DNA from 4 places in the Halalkalibacter oceani genome. Region 2 is predicted to be linked to each of the others. Evidence: riboswitches for the same ligand, from Rfam matches in the RefSeq annotation. Region 2 holds a riboswitch; each other region holds the start of a gene.

Region 1 (4,596 bases), on a different contig from region 2:
GCAATCGCCGCGGCAAATGTACAACCGGTACCGTGCGTATGCTTTGTCGCAATCCGTTCTGTCTCCAGCTCGTGAAGCTCATGACCATCATAGACGAGATCGATCGCCGGGCCGGACGGCAAATGACCGCCTTTCAGCACAATGTAGGCCGGCCCGAGCTGATGGAGCTTAACAGCCGCCTCCTTCATCTCGGCGAGCGTCTGCGGTTCCTCGCAGCCGAGAATCTTGGCCGCCTCCGGCAAATTCGGGGTGATAACCATCGCCTGCGGCAGCAGCTCTTTAATCAGCGCTTGTACCGCTTCCTCCTGCAGAAGGGAAGCGCCGCCTTTGGCAATCATTACCGGATCAACGACGAGGCGCTTTACTTCATACTGCCGCAGCTTTCGGGCGACAAGGGTAATAATCTCCGCTGAAAACAGCATCCCCGTCTTCGCGGCGTCTGTGCCAATATCAGACAGGACGGCATCGAGCTGCGCTTCGACCGCTTCGAGCGTTTGCGGAAAAACGCCGTGAACACCGAGTGTATTTTGGGCCGTTAGCGCCGTAATGACGCTCGTCCCGAATGTATCAAGTTCTTGAAATGTTTTTAAATCGGCCTGAATGCCGGCTCCGCCCCCGCTGTCCGAGCCGGCAATCGTCAATGCTTTTGCAAGCGTCATCTTCCATTCCTCCAATTCCTAGTAACTAAAGCGTTCCGGTCTGCATGAAACGAGCGGCGCATAATTCTGCTTGCCATCAAGAATATCAGCGACAGCTTTAGCTGTCACCGGGCTGAGCAAAATACCGTTGCGGTAATGACCTGTCGCAAAGATGACATGCGGTGCTTCAAGCAGCGCTCCCAGTAAAGGAAAGCCGTCCTGCGTTGCCGGCCGCAACCCCGCCCATGTATGAAATGGCGTCATCTCCTGCAAAAAAGGGAAGATGTTTTTATTCCAATTTGTCAGGCGGTCAATTCCTTTTTTCGTCACCTCTGTTTGAAAGCCGGCAATATCCTCTGAAGCACCGTTGACGAGCGTTCCATTCGCCTTAGGCACGACGTAGCCCTGGCTCGTGTACACAATATGGTTAATCCGGCCAACCGGCAGATCATAGGCGCAGATTTGGCCGCGAATCGGATAAACAGGAATCCGGAGATCAAAAACATTCTCAAGCTCCTGCGCCCACGCCCCCGAACAGACGATCAGCCTGTCCCCCTGAAAGGTCCGGCCTGCCTTTGAGCGGAGAACGATCTCTTCCCGCCACCGTTCGACCGTGACTTCTTCAAGCTGCTCGGCAATCGTCACGCCCTGGCGCAAACAGGCTGACTCAAGCGCTTTGACATAATCGGGGGCAAACAAATGGCTTTCCTCCGGGTAATGCATCGCGGCGATCATCTGCTCCGATAAATCCGGCTCAAGCTGACGCAGACGATCTCCCGTAATGATCTCCGCCTCTACTCCGAACTGGCGCTGCCACGCCTGCCGTGTCTCCAGGCCGAGCAGCTCAGCCTCGTGATAGACCGCGTGCAGACTTCCACTTTCCGAATACTCGAAATCCAGCCCGCTTGCTTCCTTCACGTCTCTCTGCCAGCGTGGATAAAGGCGCAGGCTGTCAAGACAAAGCTGAAAAAAGTCATCCGGGTCCTCGCCAATTTCGGAAAAAGGAGCAAGCATCCCGGCTGCTGCTCCAGATGCTTGCCCACCGCATGACGCTTTCTCAACTACGGTTACGTCATACTCGCGGCGGCTCAGCTCAAAGGCCGTCGCAAGCCCGATTACCCCTCCCCCAAGAATGAGGATTTGCTCCTTCACATTGATTCCCCCTCGTTGTCTTTGCTAGTTTGAAATCAAGGATGTCAAACCGCTGCTTGCCGTCGCATATTTCTTTTTCGGAATGCGCCCGGCTTCATAGGAAAGTCTTCCGGCAGTGATCGCATGCTTCATCGCCAGTGCCATTTTCACCGGATCCTTCGCCTTGGCGACAGGAGTATTCATCAGCACTCCATCAGCACCGAGCTCCATCGCCTGGGTGACATCCATCGCCGAGCCGAGCCCGGCATCGACGATAATCGGCACGGTCGCCTGCTCGACAATCAGCTGTAAATTGTACGGATTCAAAATGCCGAGCCCCGTTCCGATCGGCGCCCCGCCCGGCATCACGGCCGCCGCTCCGGCATTCTCAAGCTTTTTGCAAAGCACCGGATCGTCCGACGTATAAGGGAGAACGACAAAGCCTTCAGCGGCCAGCACTTCCGTTGCTTTTAACGTTTCAATCGGATCAGGCAGCAATGTTTTTTCGTCAACGCTGATTTCGACCTTAATCCAGTCGCTTAAGCCTGACGCCCGGGCCAGACGGGCAATCCTGATCGCCTCCTCTGCCGTTTTCGCCCCCGACGTGTTCGGCAGGTACGTAAAGCTCATCCCGTCAAGATGCTGCAAAATCGCATCCTCATTTGGCGCCTCCAAATTAACGCGGCGAATCGCGAAAGTCAGCACTTCCGCCTCCGAAGCGCGAATCGCTTCATTTTGGACAAACGGGTTCGGGTAGCGGCCCGTCCCAAGAAAAAAGCGCGAGGACAGCTCCTTGCCGGCAATCGTTAATCGACTCTCCTTCATCTTCTCATCCCCCTCCGACAAATTGTACAAGCTCAATTTTCATCCCGGCTTCAAGCGTGGTCGTCTCCCAATCAGCCCGGTCAATGATCTGACCGTCCAGCTCTGTCACGACAAGCTGCGGCTCTAATTGAAAATGCTGAACGACATCGGCAAGCGTCGTTGCCGCCAGCTCATGTTGTTCTCCATTAATGATCAGCTTCATCAGACTTCCTCCTTATGCCGTTCAAGAATCGCCGTAAACTGCTCGCAGACAGCTTTTACATCCGCGGCGCCGACAATTTCACTAATCATGCAAATCCGGCTCGCCCCGGCCGCCAGCACCTGCTCGACGTTATGGAGCTTGATCCCGCCGATCGCGACAAACGGAATCGTAATTTCAGCGGCCACCTGCTGAATATAGGCAGTGGTCACCGGATCAACGACATCAACCTTGCTTTTCGTTTCAAAAATCGGCCCGACGCCGATATAATCGGCCCCTTCCGCTTGCGCAGCACGCGCCTCCTCGATCTGATGAGTGGAAATACCGATGATTTTATCCGGTCCGACAATCTTACGCGCCTCAGCGAGTGGAAGATCATCCTGTCCGAGATGAATCCCATCAGCATCTACCGCCAGCGCCACATCGATATGATCATTGACGATAAACGGGACACCATATTTCTTCGTCAGTTCGCGCAGTGCTTTCGCTTTCTGCAAAACGTCGCGCTTGCTGCTCGTTTTATCGCGAAGCTGGACAATATCAACTCCGCCGCGAATCGCTTCCTCCATGACCTCAATAAGATCACGGCCCGGGTGAAACGCTTCTCCTGTAATCGCATATAGCTGAAAGTCTTTCATTCAACCTCACCTTTCTTCCTTGCTTAGTCTGCAGAAAAGCCGTATCCCAACGAACGTGGAATACGGCTGCAATATAGATGATGAATTGCATCGACTTCCCTACGCTGGTATGAGCCAGATCAGGTACAAGGGTAAAAGGAACACCTTTTTCTCAGCCCGCTTTACGCAGACACCCCTAGTCTAAACATGCTGATTCTCTTTTCACTACTTTCATTATGACAGATCCACTTAAAAAATCAATTAAAAAAACCGCTGTGTGGTTTTTTTAGAAGCAGCGTGCGGAGCCGTTACAATCATTTAAGGCTGTCTGAAAACGGGGTTCATTCAGACAGCCGCGTAACGTGCGAAGCCGCTGCCCCCTTGAACTCCCCCGTGACTTTTGTGCTTAGTAGCTATGCCAAAAGGTAAAAATCGACCTTATGGCATAGCTACTTATTCAAAAAGCTGGACAAGCACTTCCTGCTCTATGTCAAAAACCGATTCATAGCGGCTGCCAAGTAACAAATAGTTGCCATCCGGCGCAATTTGCATTGGCTCGTGGCTTTCTAATTCAGCCAGCTTATTCTCGGCATTCGTCCCGACATCATATGCGATTAATTCAAAGCCGTCAGTATAGCTTAAGAAGTCTCCGCTGTATTTGGGCCGGGCATAATAAAAAATCTCCCCTGCTGCATCATAGCTGTAAAACGGAATCCACCACTGCTCCGAATATGTGTTCAAAATCGGCATTTCAATCTGCTGCTCCAGCTCGCGTTCCCGAAAAAAACTGTACTTCGAATACAGATCATAGACGCTGTCAACCGTAACCATCAGCGACAGCCGTCCGGGAAAGCTCATGAAAGAAATCACGTTCTCCCGCCAAAGCTTCTTTTTGCCGTCCTCAAGATTGGCAATGTATAAAGGCGCCTGATAATTCGGTTCCAATTCATCCCATAACAGATAAGCAACCTCTGTTTCCGACAGCCATTGAACGTAAGGCTGCTCCAGTTCCACCGGCTTCACCTCATTCGTCCCTACATCGACAAGGTAGCCGGCATACTCCCAATCAGGTAAAAACGCGACAGCAAGCAAACGGTTCTGCACGTATGGATTCCAGAAAACCGAATAATCATCGCCAAGCCCCTCGATCGTCATCTGCGGCTCGCCTGCTGCGTCGACAATCACT
Region 2 (4,596 bases):
CTATTATGCGACTTTCATGAATCTTGCCATGGTGATTGGCCCTTTTTTAGGTCTTTCTTTTATTCATTCGTGGGGCTACACTTTTTTAATGGTATTATGCGCCGTTTTTTCTTGTCTTGCCCTCATCTGTGCATTGCTTGTCAACGTAGCGGATAAAAGCGCGGCTTCCGCAGAAGTGGCCGCGGTCAAACAGCGGGTTAGTCTCGCTCAATTTTTTGAAAAAAGAACGTTCCCGATTGCGATTGTTGCTTTTGTTCTGGCATTTGTTTATTCAGGCGTCCTTTCGTTTATCTCGGTTTATGCCGAAGAGCTGAATCTGATTCAGGCTTCGAGCTTTTTCTTTGTCGTCTACGCAACCTTTCTGTTAATTTCCAGACCATTTACAGGACGCTGGTTTGATCTGTATGGAGAAAATAAAGTGATTTATCCATGCATCATCGTATTTGCTGTCGGCGTTTTGGTTTTGAGCCAAGTGGGATCAGGATGGATGCTCTTGCTCGCCGGAGGGCTGATTGGGCTTGGATTTGGTACGTTGTTTTCAAGCTTTCAGGCAATCGCCATTCAAGCTTCACCGCCTGAACGGGCAGGGGTTGCCACAGCAACGTTTTTTGTATTGTTTGATTCCGGGTTCGCCATCGGTTCATTTCTATTAGGTATTATGGCGACATATTTAGAATATGCCGATATTTATCTGGCCTGCTCAGTCCTTGTCCTATTATCAACGGGGCTCTATTATTTCTTTCATGGAAGAAAAGCCCGCCGGGAAAAAGCTGCTTTTTCTGGTACTTGAACAAATAGTAAAATTTTTCTTTTCATTTGAGCGGGACTTCTGTATACTGAGGGTAAATTGAATAAGCAATAACTGGGGGAGTCCAATGAGGTGGGCTGAGAAAGAAACACGTTGAAGTTTCTTGACCCTTGGGACCTGATCTGGCTCATACCAGCGTGGGGAAGTTAGCATAATAACAGCACATACATCTGTTTGCATGAGCCGGGTCCATTCGTTTACGTGATGGATCCGGCTTTTTAGATAGGCAGCGTCAGTCTGACGATGTCACGCGAAGAAGGCAATGCACAGCCTTCACGCCGTTGTGCCAGATCTCGTCCTTTCACACTTAAAATGTAAAGGAGAGATTTTTTTTATGTCGACATCTTCATTAAACGAAAAAAACATGTCCATTATGTCCAGCTTTGCCGGGAGTAAGAAGGTGTATGTCAATGGCTCCAGGCCCGATCTTAACGTACCGATGAGGGAGATTGAACTGAGTCCGACAACGGGCAGCTTTGGGGAAGAAGAGAACCCTCCTCTCCGTGTTTATGATACGAGTGGGCCGTATACCGATCCGGATTATACAGTGAATATGGAAAAGGGGCTTCCGGCGATTAGACGAGGGTGGATTGAAGAGCGTGGCGATGTGGAGGAATATGAAGGGCGTGAAATCAAGCCGGAGGATAACGGCTATCAGGACAAGGATGATCCAAGAGCGAATCACCGCGTCTTTCCAGGTTTAAAGCGGAAGCCGTTACGCGCGAAAAAAGGACAAAATGTCACCCAGCTGCACTACGCGAAAAAGGGAATCATTACACCTGAAATGGAGTTTATCGCGATCAGGGAGAATCTGAAGCCGGAATTTGTCCGAGAGGAAGTGGCAAGGGGGAGGGCGATTATCCCAGCTAATATCAACCACCCCGAAACGGAGCCGATGATCATCGGACGAAACTTTCATGTGAAAATTAACGCGAATATCGGCAACTCCGCTGTTTCTTCTTCGATTGAGCAAGAGGTTGAAAAAATGACCTGGGCGACCCGTTGGGGGGCCGATACGATTATGGATCTTTCTACAGGAAAAAACATTCATACGACCCGGGAATGGATCATTCGCAACTCGGCGGTTCCGGTCGGGACAGTGCCGATTTATCAGGCGCTGGAAAAAGTGAAAGGAGTCGCTGAAGATCTCACATGGGAGGTATACCGCGATACATTGATCGAGCAGGCGGAGCAGGGAGTCGATTATTTCACGATTCATGCTGGCGTCCTTTTACGCTACGTGCCGTTAACAGCGAAGCGCTTAACGGGAATCGTCTCGCGTGGAGGCTCAATCATGGCCCAATGGTGCCTCTACCATCATCAGGAGAATTTCCTGTATACTCATTTTGAAGAAATCTGCGAAATTATGAAGACCTATGACATTGCGTTCTCATTGGGAGACGGCTTGCGTCCGGGGGCAATCGCCGATGCAAATGATGAGGCGCAGTTTGCTGAATTAGAAACGTTGGGAGAATTAACGAAAATCGCCTGGGAGCACGATGTTCAAGTGATGGTCGAAGGACCGGGGCATGTGCCGATGCATTTAATAAAAGAAAATATGGAGAAGCAGCTGGAAGTGTGTCAGGAGGCGCCTTTTTACACGCTTGGCCCGCTGACAACCGACATCGCGCCGGGCTATGACCATATTACATCGGCAATTGGCGCGGCGATGATTGGCTGGTACGGAACTGCGATGCTTTGCTATATAACGCCAAAGGAGCATCTCGGCCTGCCGAATCGCGATGACGTCCGCGAAGGGGTAATCACCTATAAGATTGCTGCCCATGCCGCGGACTTGGCGAAGGGCCATCCGGGGGCACAGAAAAGGGATGACGCGCTATCAAAAGCCCGCTTTGAATTCCGCTGGCGCGATCAATTTCATTTGGCACTTGATCCCGAACGAGCGCTGGAGTTTCATGATGAAACCTTGCCTGCCGAAGGGGCGAAGACAGCTCATTTCTGCTCGATGTGCGGGCCGAAATTTTGCAGCATGCGGATCTCTCAGGACATTCGCGAATATGCGAAGGAGAACAAGCTTGATACGAAAGAAGCGATTGAGCAAGGGATGAAGGAAAAGGCCGAAGAGTTTAAGCGGTCGAGCGGAAGTGTCTATCAATAAATTGGAGGCTGTCTTTACCGGTGCATAGAACTGGTGAAGGCAGCTTTTTTTGCCAGTATGGATGGGACTTTTTTTATCTATAAAGAAAAAAGGGATAAGACGTGGACAATGAAAATAGAATCAATTAAAATGAAATAGTTGAGTGATAATGATTATCATTATATTAATTAATAAGGTGGTTTGAGCATGAGTACCGATTTAGCGAAACTGATTCGCGAACGACGTTCGATCAAAAATGGATACACAGATCAAGCCGTGCCGACAGAGCTTGTTAAGGAGCTTTTACGGGATGCTGTTTGGGCGCCAAATCATGGATTACGGGAGCCGTGGCGCTTCATTTATGTGCCGACAGAGGAGAAGGCGGAGTTTGTGGAAAAGCTGGTGAAAACATTTCCGGCTGAGATGCAAGAAAACAGACGGGCTTATTTCAGCAGTCCGGCGGCTTTTTTAATCGTCATCATGGAGGAAGATCCAAGACAAAAGCAATGGGACGAAAATTTCGGCGCGATCGGCGCCCTGATTCAGAACTTTCAGCTGCTTGCCTGGGAACGTCAGCTCGGCGTTGTCTGGAAAACGAACCCTCATATTTATGACCCGAAGGTTCGGCAGCTATTAGGGGTACAGCCCGGAGAAAAAATTGCCGGCTTTTTGCATCTCGGGTATTTCAATGAAATTCCGAAAGCAAGAGCGCGGACGGCAATCGAAGAGAAGCTGACGGTTTATGAAGGAGAGCGTGAATAGGCTTTTAGAACGGCTTGTCATCTGAAAAAAAAACGCTGCTCCCCTCACAGGGAAACAGCGTTTTTTATATTCGCGGAAGAGCGTCGGCTTCGCGCGCCCCTTCTAAGAAAAGAGCTGAATCAGGAAGCTCAAGAGAATCCCGACAATCCCGAAATCCGAGTCGCCGAAGGTTGTGCCTTCAAAGCCGAGCGATCCGAGAACCGGCAGGAGAAGCGCCGGTAAGAAGGAGATCAGCAGGCCGTTGGCAAACGCGCCGATCATCGCGCCGCGTCTCCCGCCGGTCGCATTCCCGAAAACCCCGGCAGCCGCGCCGGTGAAGAAGTGAGGAATCAGGCCGGGTACGATGATTTTAAGGCCGAACAGCGGCAGCAAAAACATCGAAATCAAGCCGGCAAGGAAGCTGAACAGGAAGCCGATAATAACCGCATTTGGTGCGAACGGGAAGACGGCTGGACAATCGAGAGCCGGTTTCGCGTCTTTGACGACTTTGTCAGCAATCCCTTTAAACGCCGGAACAATTTCAGCAATCAGCATCCGCACCCCGGCGAGGACAACATAGACCCCGGCGGCAAAGGTGATCGCCTGAATAAGAGAGAAGACAAGGAAGTTAACCCCGTCACTTAATTCGGTCTCGATATAGCCTTTTCCGGCGATTGGAGCGACGATTAAAAACAGGATCGCCATCGTCAGCGACATCGCCACGGAAGTGTCACGCAGGAAACCGAGTGATTTCGGTACTTTAATATCCTCTGTTGATTTCGCTTTGTCTCCGATTCTTTTGCCGATAAAGCCCGCGGTGAAATAGCCGAATGAGCCGAAATGACCGACGGCGATGTTGTCATTACCTGTGATTTCTCTCACATACGGCTGAATCATAGCAGGCAGGAACACCATTAACAGACCAAGGATAATGGAGCCGATAATGATA
Region 3 (4,596 bases), on a different contig from region 2:
CTTCCATTAAAGGAGTATCTTGATTTGGAGTGCTTGTGATCGCCAGCTTGCCGCCATCAACGATAAGCCAAGCCCAGCCTGAACCAAAGCGGTTAGCTGCGGCATTTGCAAATTCTTCCTTGAACTTGTCGAAGCTGCCGAATGCTTCGTTAATCTTGTCCGCTAATTCTCCTGTTGGCGTTCCGCCGCCGTTCGGGCTAAGAATTTGCCAGAACAAAGTATGGTTAGCATGTCCACCACCATTGTTGCGAACCGCGCCACGAATGTTCTCAGGAACAGCGTCTAAATTAGAAACAAGATCTTCAATGCTCTTACTTGCTAGCTCATCATGGCCTTCAAGAGCTGCATTCAGCTTTGTCACATACGTGTTGTGATGTTTACCATGGTGAATATTCATTGTTTGCTCGTCAATATGAGGTTCTAGTGCGTTTGCTGCGTAAGGTAATTGCGGTAATTCGTATGCCATCTTCAATCTCCTCCTAATTTGAATTGCCAGCGACTTTACCAACAGAAATGTTTAGTAAGTCCGCCAATACCTACATTACCAAAATTTACTCGAGGTTGCAATAAAGAAGCTTGTTCTTTTTTACGTCGGGCTCCAAAATTTAATGTACCCTTCCTACCCGCTATTCAAACCTCTTCTTCGGCATATTGATTCCTTTTTTTCCATACATATGTACAAACCATCAAAGGAGGGACAAAATGAACTGGTGGGAAGCATTGCTTATTGGCTTTATCCAGGGAATTTCTGAATTTTTGCCGATTTCCAGTACTGCTCATCTGCTGCTTGCCAGGCAGATTTTCGCTTTTGAGACGCAGGCTGACACCGAGCTTGTGCTTGAAGTTTTTTTACATGCCGCCTCCCTGCTGGCGGTCATTCTTTATTTTTCGCGTGACCTGCTGCGGATTGTAAAGGACTTTATCCTCTATCTCACAAATAAACAGCAGAAACATTACAACCATTACCGTTTCGGCTGCTTGTTGCTCCTGTCGACCTTTGTCACGATGGGCGCAGGAAAAGGGCTTGAGTATGTTCTTGGTGAGCAGCTGACGACAATTGCCTTGATTGGCGCCTCTTTGATTATTACCGGGATTTTTCTCGTACTGATTGAGCATGGTGTCGACAGAGGCATGCGAAAGGAGCTGACCTGGCGGGATGGCGTTCTGATCGGTCTCGGGCAAGCCCTCGCCGTCATCCCCGGCATCTCCCGTTCCGGCAGCACATTAATTGCCGCTCTTTGGTGCGGACTCAGCAAGGAGGTCGCCCTCCGCTATTCTTTTCTTCTCTCGATTCCGATTATTCTCGGAATCAGTATCATTAAGCTGCCGGAGCTCGCTCAAGGATCGTACAGCGATCAATGGCCTTCCTTGATGCTTGCCTTTCTTTCAGCATTTTTCTTTGCCTTACTCAGCATTAAATGGCTGATTGCGATGGTACAGAACAGCAAATTAACATACTTCGCCTGCTATTGTATCGGTCTCGGCCTGTTTTCATGGATTTTTCTCGCATAGGAAATCATTGATCTTACTTGGAGAGTATGCTATCGTAAACCAAAAGCAATTGAATCGAAAACACCACTAGGGGCGCTTTGTAGCTGAGAGAGGTTCCACCTCAACCCTTACTTGACCTGACCTAGGTAATGCTAGCGGAGGAAAGTGGCTGTTCTGACAAATGATGAGGATCGTAACCTGTCATGGCGCCACCTTTCTGCCGAATGGTGGCGTTTTTTCTTTTGCGGCGTAAATTCGGAGACACATTCCATGACCAAGGTTTCACAGGAACTATTGCGTTTGAAGGAGCTGACCTTTCACTATTCCGACGATTTGGCTCCTGTCATCAAACAGTTAACTTTATCGATTGACAGCGGGGAAATCCTCACTGTTATGGCCCCAAGCGGAACGGGGAAAAGCACGCTGTTCAAATTGATTACCGGACTGGCCGAGCCAACTTCCGGCTCGATTGAGCTGTTGCAGGAAGGCTCAGCCCGGCGTGAGATTGGCTACATGCCGCAGCAGGATCTTTTATTTGAATGGCGTACCATTTTGGATAATGTGGCTCTCCCGCTCGAACTACAAGGAATCGGGCGGAAAGAGCGCTATGAGCGGGCAAGGGAACGAATGAAGACGTTTGGCCTTGCCGGAACAGAGCAGTCCTACCCTCATCAGCTCTCGGGCGGGATGCGGCAACGGGCCAATTTCCTGCGGGCAACGCTTTCCGGTGAAAGACTGCTCTTACTTGATGAGCCATTCAGCTCGCTTGATGCGATGACCCGTCTGTCGATGCAGTCCTGGCTGCTCAGACAATGGGAAGAGGCGACAGAGCGGCCGACGCTGCTCTTTATTAGTCATGATGTCGATGAAGCGCTCTATTTATCGGATCGGATCGCTGTCTTTTCAGGCTCTCCATTATCGAACTATACCCTTTTCACCGTCCCTTTTTCCCGGCCGCGTTCACATGAGCAGCTTCTAGAAGCCGAGGGGGCTTCCTTAAAAAGAGAGATTCTTCGTCATCTTACGAAGGAGGTGACGCCGTCATGAAACGGATCACCAATTGGCTCTATCCATGGCTTTTGCTTTGTGTGCTGCTGCTTGTCTGGCAAATAAGCGCCATCGCAGTCGGGCAGCCGTTTCTTTTTCCGGCACCGACACAAGTACTGGCGAAAATGGTTGAGCTGAATGAAGCGCTGCTTTTTACTCATTTGCCGGCCACGCTCGCGATTATTGTAACAGGGCTTTCCATTTCCTTCGTGCTCGGCGTCGTGCTTGCGATTGCGATGTACAAGCTGCCGCTCGTCGAACGGGCTTTTTATCCGGTTTTAATCGCTTCTCAAACAATTCCGATTATCGCCCTGGCTCCATTGTTCGTCCTTTGGTTCGGCTACGGGCTAACGAGCAAGGTCGTCGTCACCGTGTTGATTACCTTCTTTCCAATTACCGTCAGCACGTTCGATGGCTTTCGTACGACGAAGAAAGACTATCTTGAGTTGATGAAAACGATGGGAGCGAGCAAATGGCAGCTATTTTGCAAGGTCGAGGTGCCATCCGCTCTCCCTTCTTTCCTCTCAGGCATGAAGGTCGCCGTGACGCTGAGCGTGATTGGCGCGGCGATCGGTGAATGGCTCGGCGCCCAAGCTGGCTTAGGCTATTTCAGCCGGAGAATGATGACGCAATTTGACGGTGCCGGTGTGTTTGCCCCGATTGTCTGGCTGTCGCTGATCGGCATCGCGCTCTTTCTGCTGATCCGCCTGCTGGAAGCTTCGCTGCTAAAATGGCGGCGGACGAAATGAGTTAGCCGAATACTTTTGGCTAACTCATTTTTCGTTTTCACTCGAATTGGCCTGCCGCTGCCCGGGCAAATAACAGCTTATCTGCTAAGACATCAAAATAATATAAATCACGGTCAAATTGATGATTTAATTCAGTAACGGTAATCCCTAATGCTGCCGCATATTCCTCCTGCTCTTCAAAATAATGAGGGTCAACCATCTCTTCAATATAAGCCGTGACCTCTTCTTCCGTAACAGTTATGTCGTATTCATCCTGTGCTTCCGCTAGCAGTTTTTCAAACTCCCGCTTCCGTTCATTTCTTGCTTTGATTATTTCAGCCGTTGGACGGTTCGTACCGAATAAGTGATTATTAATCAGCGATCGGAATAGCATTTTTTCTTCATGAATTGGCTTATACTCATATAACACCTCAATACTTTTGGATGAAGAAAGCTCAGCAAATTGATCCAAGGCGAGTGTTACCGCTGTTTTTACATCCGTTTGGTAGCTGTCAATCTGATAGCCGCTATCACCCTCCTCTAGAGTTTCCCTCTCGCCCTCACCATACATGCATCCAGCTAATAGCACCAGACTACATGCCATCACAACACTGATAACCCCTTTTTCCATGCGTCTTCCCCCTGATTCGTTTTCTCCGGATCAGTCCCTTTATTTTCCTAATACCACTGTAACACAAAAAACACTACCATGCCTGGTAGTGTGAATTTCGTTATATGGCGGAGGAAGAGGGATTCGAACCCCCGCGCGGTTTAACCCGCCTGTCGGTTTTCAAGACCGATCCCTTCAGCCGGACTTGGGTATTCCTCCATCAAATGACAGTTGGTGGACCCTGTAGGACTCGAACCTACGACCGATCGGTTATGAGCCGACTGCTCTGACCAACTGAGCTAAGGGTCCTTACATGGGGCGGCTGATGGGAATCGAACCCACGAATGTCGGAACCACAATCCGATGCGTTAACCACTTCGCCACAACCGCCACAAGATTGCCACGAATATGTAAAAAAAGATAGCGGCGGAGGGAATCGAACCCACGACCTCACGGGTATGAACCGTACGCTCTAGCCAGCTGAGCTACACCGCCATATTGGCTCCACAGGTAGGACTCGAACCTACGACCGATCGGTTAACAGCCGATTGCTCTACCACTGAGCTACTGTGGAATATTCATTGTTGTTTGTTTCATTCGTACGCTTGTGGTACCTGGCTCTTCCTCTTACTAGCTTCGCTCCGTTGCCGGCTGCGTCGAGTCAACTCGTTGCTTGTTCGACGATGACTGGCCTCGTCACTGAGCTACTGTGGAATATCA
Region 4 (4,596 bases), on a different contig from region 2:
CTCCCTTTTGAAACTGCCCCGGCGCTTGTCCACGGTCCGTTAAACTCCCGGCATCACTCTTCTGCCAAATTTACATAGATATCAGCAAGCTCTGGAGCCTGTTCAATCAACTCATAATCGAGCATCCAGTCAATCGTTTCCTGCCATGCGGCTTCGTCCTGGCTGCCGAAGCCTGAGTCAGAGGCCATTTTCGGTAAAAGAATGTCGAGGCTTTCCTGCTCGACTTCCTCAATTAAAGGAAAATTCGCTTCATCCTGTTCTGCGAAGAGAATCGCTAACGCTTCCTCCGGCTGCTCGGTCATATATTGATACCCTTTTGTTGCGGCGCGCCAGAAAGCAGCAATATCCGCCTCACGCTCCTGCCAAGTCTGATCGTTCGTGACGACGACAAGCTCATAATAGCTTGGCACTCCGTAGTCGACCGGATTAAAATAGCGGGTTTCATAGCCATTATGCCGCAGCACCGGCACTTCATGATTGATGTACGCCCCCAGCACGGCATCCACCTGGCCGCTTACAATCGATGACCCTAATTCAAATCCGACATCAATCATTTGCACATCATCAGGATTTCCACCATCGTGCTGGACAATTGTTTTTAAAATCGACTCATTCAACGGAATGCCCGGATAGCCAACCTGCTTTCCTTCTAAATCCTTCGGTGATTGAATGCTGCTATCCTCCAAAAAGACAGCATGGTTAAGCGGCGAGCGGACAATCGCCGCCACAGCCTTGACCGGAACGTCCTGCGTTGCGCGGGCGACAACAACATCCGGCTGGTAGGTGATGCCAAGCGTCATTTGCCCGGCAGCAGCTAAATTGATCGGATCGGTCGGGTTCGTTGGAAAATGAATCTCCACATCAAGTCCTTCCTCCTCAAAGAATCCCTGATCCTGGGCGACATAGAGGAAGCTGTGCACCGCATTCGGGTACCAGTCAAGCATAATATCAATTTTGGCCAGCTCAGCTTCCTGCCCGGCTTCTGGACTTTGCCCTTCTGCCGCCTCTTCAGTTGGCGCCTGCTCCTCTCCTCCGCACGCTGCCAGCAACATCATACTTGCTGTCATCAAACTCGCTATGATCCATTTTTTCATCGTTTTCTCTCCACTCCTTGTCTACTTCTTCTCGTGCGTCCATTGATAGATAAATTGCAATAAAACCTTCGTGTAGTCGACGAGCTGCTCCACCGCGACGCTTTCGTTAACAGCGTGCGCATTCATCAAATCTCCCGGCCCATAAATAACAGTCGGAATTCCCGCCTCACCAAGCCAGCCGCCATCGGTCACTGTCGGGCTGACATCGATTTCCGCTTCACGGCCAATAACCGTTTGATGCGACGCCGCGAGCAACCGGACGCCCGGGTCAGCCGGATCAATTTCAAGCGAAGGGAAAATTTCGCCACGATCTTCAATCATTGAGCTGCCGCCCCACGAAAAAGTCGGCGGATTGTCGCGCAGCCAGACATCGCCGCTTGCGACCTTTACCAGATGCTCTTCAATCTCACGCGCCACCTCTTCATGCGTTTCATCTGGATAGAAATGCACCGTAATCCAGAGCCGGCATTCATCGGCAATAAAAGCGGCATGCCGGCCCCCTTCAATCACAGCCGGATTAATCGTATTTGCGCCTGGCGCGAAGCCGGGATAGCTTTTCGTAATCGCCCAATGGCGCTCCAGCTCCTGTAAACCGCTAATGAGCTTCATCATCTTTTCAATTGCACTCGCGGCAACAACCTGGCCGCCGGCATGAATCATTTGCCGTCGTGTCGCATCATGGTAGGTCTTTTCACTTTTCACCGTAATCCATCCGGTAATTACGCCGCCCTGCCCTTGAATATGGAGGTCGCTCGTGTCGACAACAACCGCAAAATCCGCCGTGCTGCCTCGCTTACAGCATTCCAGTGTCCCGGCCTCGCCAACCTCTTCACCGATCACCGACTGAAAAATCAAGTCGCCCGGCAAGGCGATTCCAGCTTGATCAAGCAACGAGACCGCGAATAACGCCCCGGCCAGACCGCCCTTCATATCCGCCGCACCCCGGCCATATAACCGTCCGTTGCGTACAAACGGCGTGAACGGATCAAGCTCCCATTTTTCATCCGGGCTGATTTCGGCGACATCAATATGACCGTTCACAATTAAGCTCTTATGCGCCTCCGCTTCTGTTCCTTTTCGAATGCCGATGACATTTGGATCGCCTGGATAGACGTCCCACATCTCAATCGAAAAGCCGTGTTCTTCCAAAAAACGAGCAACAAAAGCCTGCGCCTCTTTCGTATTCCGCGCCGGTGGTGCAGGCGTTTCAAAGGAAATGAGCGTTTTGGCCAGCTCAATCAGTTCCTCCCGCCGCTCCTCTACTTTCGAAAGCAATTCAGCGATCGTCGTCACATCATTCCCTCCTCTCTTATTTAGACAAAACAAAAAACCACCCCTGACAAGAGAAGTGGTTCACGTCTATCACAAACAGATCAATTCTGTCCAAAGAACTCGTTCCACACTTCTTCCCTCCGCTAGTACGAACTAGATCAGGTTATAAGGGTTAAGACAGCCGTCTCTCTCAGCTTTTAACAAAAGCACCCCTAGTAGTGATGATCAATATAATTATTTTGTCTACAAGTAGTTGTACCACACCGCAATAAAAAAGGCAATCAGAAAATTCCAACAGCTCGGCTAGCTGTCCTCAGCTGAAAACGCCTGTAGCTCTTCTCTGTTTCGTTTCTCTGCTTTGCGCGCCATCCGCTCCAGCTCTTCCAAGACATCATGAATCGAGAGAATCACATACAGCAAAATCGTCTCCGCAGAAAAATGATGATGAAAAGCCTTTGCCAAAGGGACGGCCGCTTCATGTTTTGAATACCAAAAATGCTGATCAAGCTGCTCGATCAGCTCATAATGCTCTGCAGGAATATAGTGATCCTTCGTCCGCAAAATAGCGGCGGTTGAGTCGATTGTCTGCAGCAAAAGCTGCTTTTTTTCCGGCGAAAAAGCCAGATTGCCAAGCGGAAGGGAGAGGACATTTGCCAGATGAAACTGAATTTGCTGGAGATGTTCCAGCTTGCGATATTCATGAAAAAAAATTCGCAGCTCCCCTGTTTTATAACGATGAAATTTCCATTCTTCGCGTTGATACTGGCATAGCTGAAATGATTTGCCCAATTGACTTGTTAGCTGACGGTGCATCTTCTGACTGTCTTTTGATGAACTTCGCTGCTTGTCAATCACTTCTTTACAGCGCAGCTCGAAAAGCTTAGCTGTTTCATCAAACAGTTTGTCATTGCGTACTTTAATTTCTGTAATATAATTCGCCGGCAGAATGAGAAAATTAACGAGCGTCGACACCGTCAACCCAATCGTCGTCGTCCCCGCCCGCTCAAAAAAGGCAAGCAAGTAATGATCCTGAGTAATCGGAATCATTGCGATCGCTGTTACAGTCGCAATCAACGTACCGGCCTGCAGCCTTAATTTATGGCAAACAAAAATCGTGCTGACCGTTGCCAACGTATAGGTAACCGGGCTATAGCCGAAAAAATAGACAAAGGTCATCGCCAGGCTCGCCCCGATCAGAGCTGCCGGAAGCCGAACGATTCCTTTTTTTATCGAAGCCGACACCGTCGGCTCAATGGTGACAATCGCAATGATGACGGCAAAAACAGCCGACAGTCCGAAAAGCTGGCACAGGCTCGCGGCGGCAAACACCGCGATTCCGGTTTTGATCAACCTTCCACCAATAAACTTAAATCGTCTTAGTTGCTTCATAACTGATCACTGTCTTTCTTGATGACATCACAATTGAGTCAGTCAGAGACTCCGTTTCTATTGTAAATCAATTCAAACTATTTGCAAGCAGGCTCTTGCTTCAAACTAGCCCAAATTGAAGCTGAATCTTCCAAGCTGTGAAAGCAAGCCGACCGTTTCAACGATGCAATTAAAAAGTCCGGCGGTAATCCTTTAAAAGCTCCCAGTTAAATTCCACCCCTGTTCCAGCGATGTCAGGTGCAACGGCCCGCCCGTCCTTCATCACGAGTGGCCTTGTTGTATACTGGTCAATCGGGAAGCTGTGGACCTCCATATAGGAAGCGTGCGGAATCGCTGCCATTAAGCTGACATGCAGCTCCTGCATCCCATGGGTACAGACGGGCAAATTATGAGCATAGGCGAGATTGGCCACTTTCAACCAGCCTGTAATTCCGCCAATATTCGACGCATCCGGCTGCGGAAAATCAATCTTCCCTCTCGCGATCATATTCTGAAACTCATAAACGGTATGAAGATTTTCACCGGCGGCGATGGCGAGCTCTCCTTCGCGGGAAATTCGTTTATAGCCTTCATAATCATCCGGAATCGTTGGTTCTTCCAGCCAGAGCAGGTTATACTTAGCAAGCTCTTTTGTCGCTTTTATCGCTTTCTCAACGGACCATTTCATATTCGCATCAACCATAAAATCAATGTCCGGTCCGATTAATTCCCGGACAGCCGCCACCCTGTCGATGTCCTCGGCCAATGTCGGTTGCCCCAATTTTATTTTCACCGCCGTAAAGCCCTGGCTTAAGTAGCTTTTTATATTTTCTAACAGCCGCTCCTTTGTGAAATTCAGGTC

The links. Region 2 has a riboswitch for thiamine pyrophosphate ahead of thiC (phosphomethylpyrimidine synthase ThiC). Riboswitches for the same ligand answer to the same signal wherever they lie in the genome.
Region 1: linked by a shared signal. The riboswitch ahead of thiE (thiamine phosphate synthase) and the one ahead of thiC (phosphomethylpyrimidine synthase ThiC) in region 2 are both predicted to bind thiamine pyrophosphate.
Region 3: linked by a shared signal. The riboswitch ahead of ABMB67_RS04185 (ABC transporter ATP-binding protein) and the one ahead of thiC (phosphomethylpyrimidine synthase ThiC) in region 2 are both predicted to bind thiamine pyrophosphate.
Region 4: linked by a shared signal. The riboswitch ahead of ABMB67_RS03230 (acetylornithine deacetylase) and the one ahead of thiC (phosphomethylpyrimidine synthase ThiC) in region 2 are both predicted to bind thiamine pyrophosphate.

The regions. Positions count from the first base shown of each region.
Region 1 is NZ_JBEPKD010000002.1:115,440-120,035, forward strand. It holds gene thiD (bifunctional hydroxymethylpyrimidine kinase/phosphomethylpyrimidine kinase) at 1-659, opposite strand, end outside; gene thiO (glycine oxidase ThiO) at 678-1,790, opposite strand; gene ABMB67_RS04040 (thiazole synthase) at 1,815-2,594, opposite strand; gene thiS (sulfur carrier protein ThiS) at 2,599-2,796, opposite strand; gene thiE (thiamine phosphate synthase) at 2,796-3,431, opposite strand; TPP riboswitch at 3,511-3,618, opposite strand; gene ABMB67_RS04055 (YqgU-like beta propeller domain-containing protein) at 3,864-4,596, opposite strand, start outside.
Region 2 is NZ_JBEPKD010000004.1:190,048-194,643, reverse strand. It holds gene ABMB67_RS07440 (MFS transporter) at 1-790, shown strand, start outside; TPP riboswitch at 855-969, shown strand; gene thiC (phosphomethylpyrimidine synthase ThiC) at 1,143-2,927, shown strand; gene ABMB67_RS07430 (nitroreductase family protein) at 3,114-3,668, shown strand; gene ulaA (PTS ascorbate transporter subunit IIC) at 3,771-4,596, opposite strand, start outside.
Region 3 is NZ_JBEPKD010000002.1:143,864-148,459, forward strand. It holds gene ABMB67_RS04175 (superoxide dismutase) at 1-466, opposite strand, end outside; gene ABMB67_RS04180 (undecaprenyl-diphosphate phosphatase) at 703-1,512, shown strand; TPP riboswitch at 1,571-1,672, shown strand; gene ABMB67_RS04185 (ABC transporter ATP-binding protein) at 1,762-2,538, shown strand; gene ABMB67_RS04190 (ABC transporter permease) at 2,535-3,287, shown strand; gene ABMB67_RS04195 (hypothetical protein) at 3,325-3,897, opposite strand; tRNA gene ABMB67_RS04200 (tRNA-Ser) at 4,003-4,095, opposite strand; tRNA gene ABMB67_RS04205 (tRNA-Ile) at 4,109-4,185, opposite strand; tRNA gene ABMB67_RS04210 (tRNA-His) at 4,191-4,266, opposite strand; tRNA gene ABMB67_RS04215 (tRNA-Met) at 4,298-4,371, opposite strand; tRNA gene ABMB67_RS04220 (tRNA-Asn) at 4,376-4,450, opposite strand.
Region 4 is NZ_JBEPKD010000001.1:643,952-648,547, forward strand. It holds gene ABMB67_RS03225 (ABC transporter substrate-binding protein) at 54-1,094, opposite strand; gene ABMB67_RS03230 (acetylornithine deacetylase) at 1,116-2,387, opposite strand; TPP riboswitch at 2,485-2,590, opposite strand; gene ABMB67_RS03235 (FUSC family protein) at 2,670-3,755, opposite strand; gene ABMB67_RS03240 (mandelate racemase/muconate lactonizing enzyme family protein) at 3,925-4,596, opposite strand, start outside.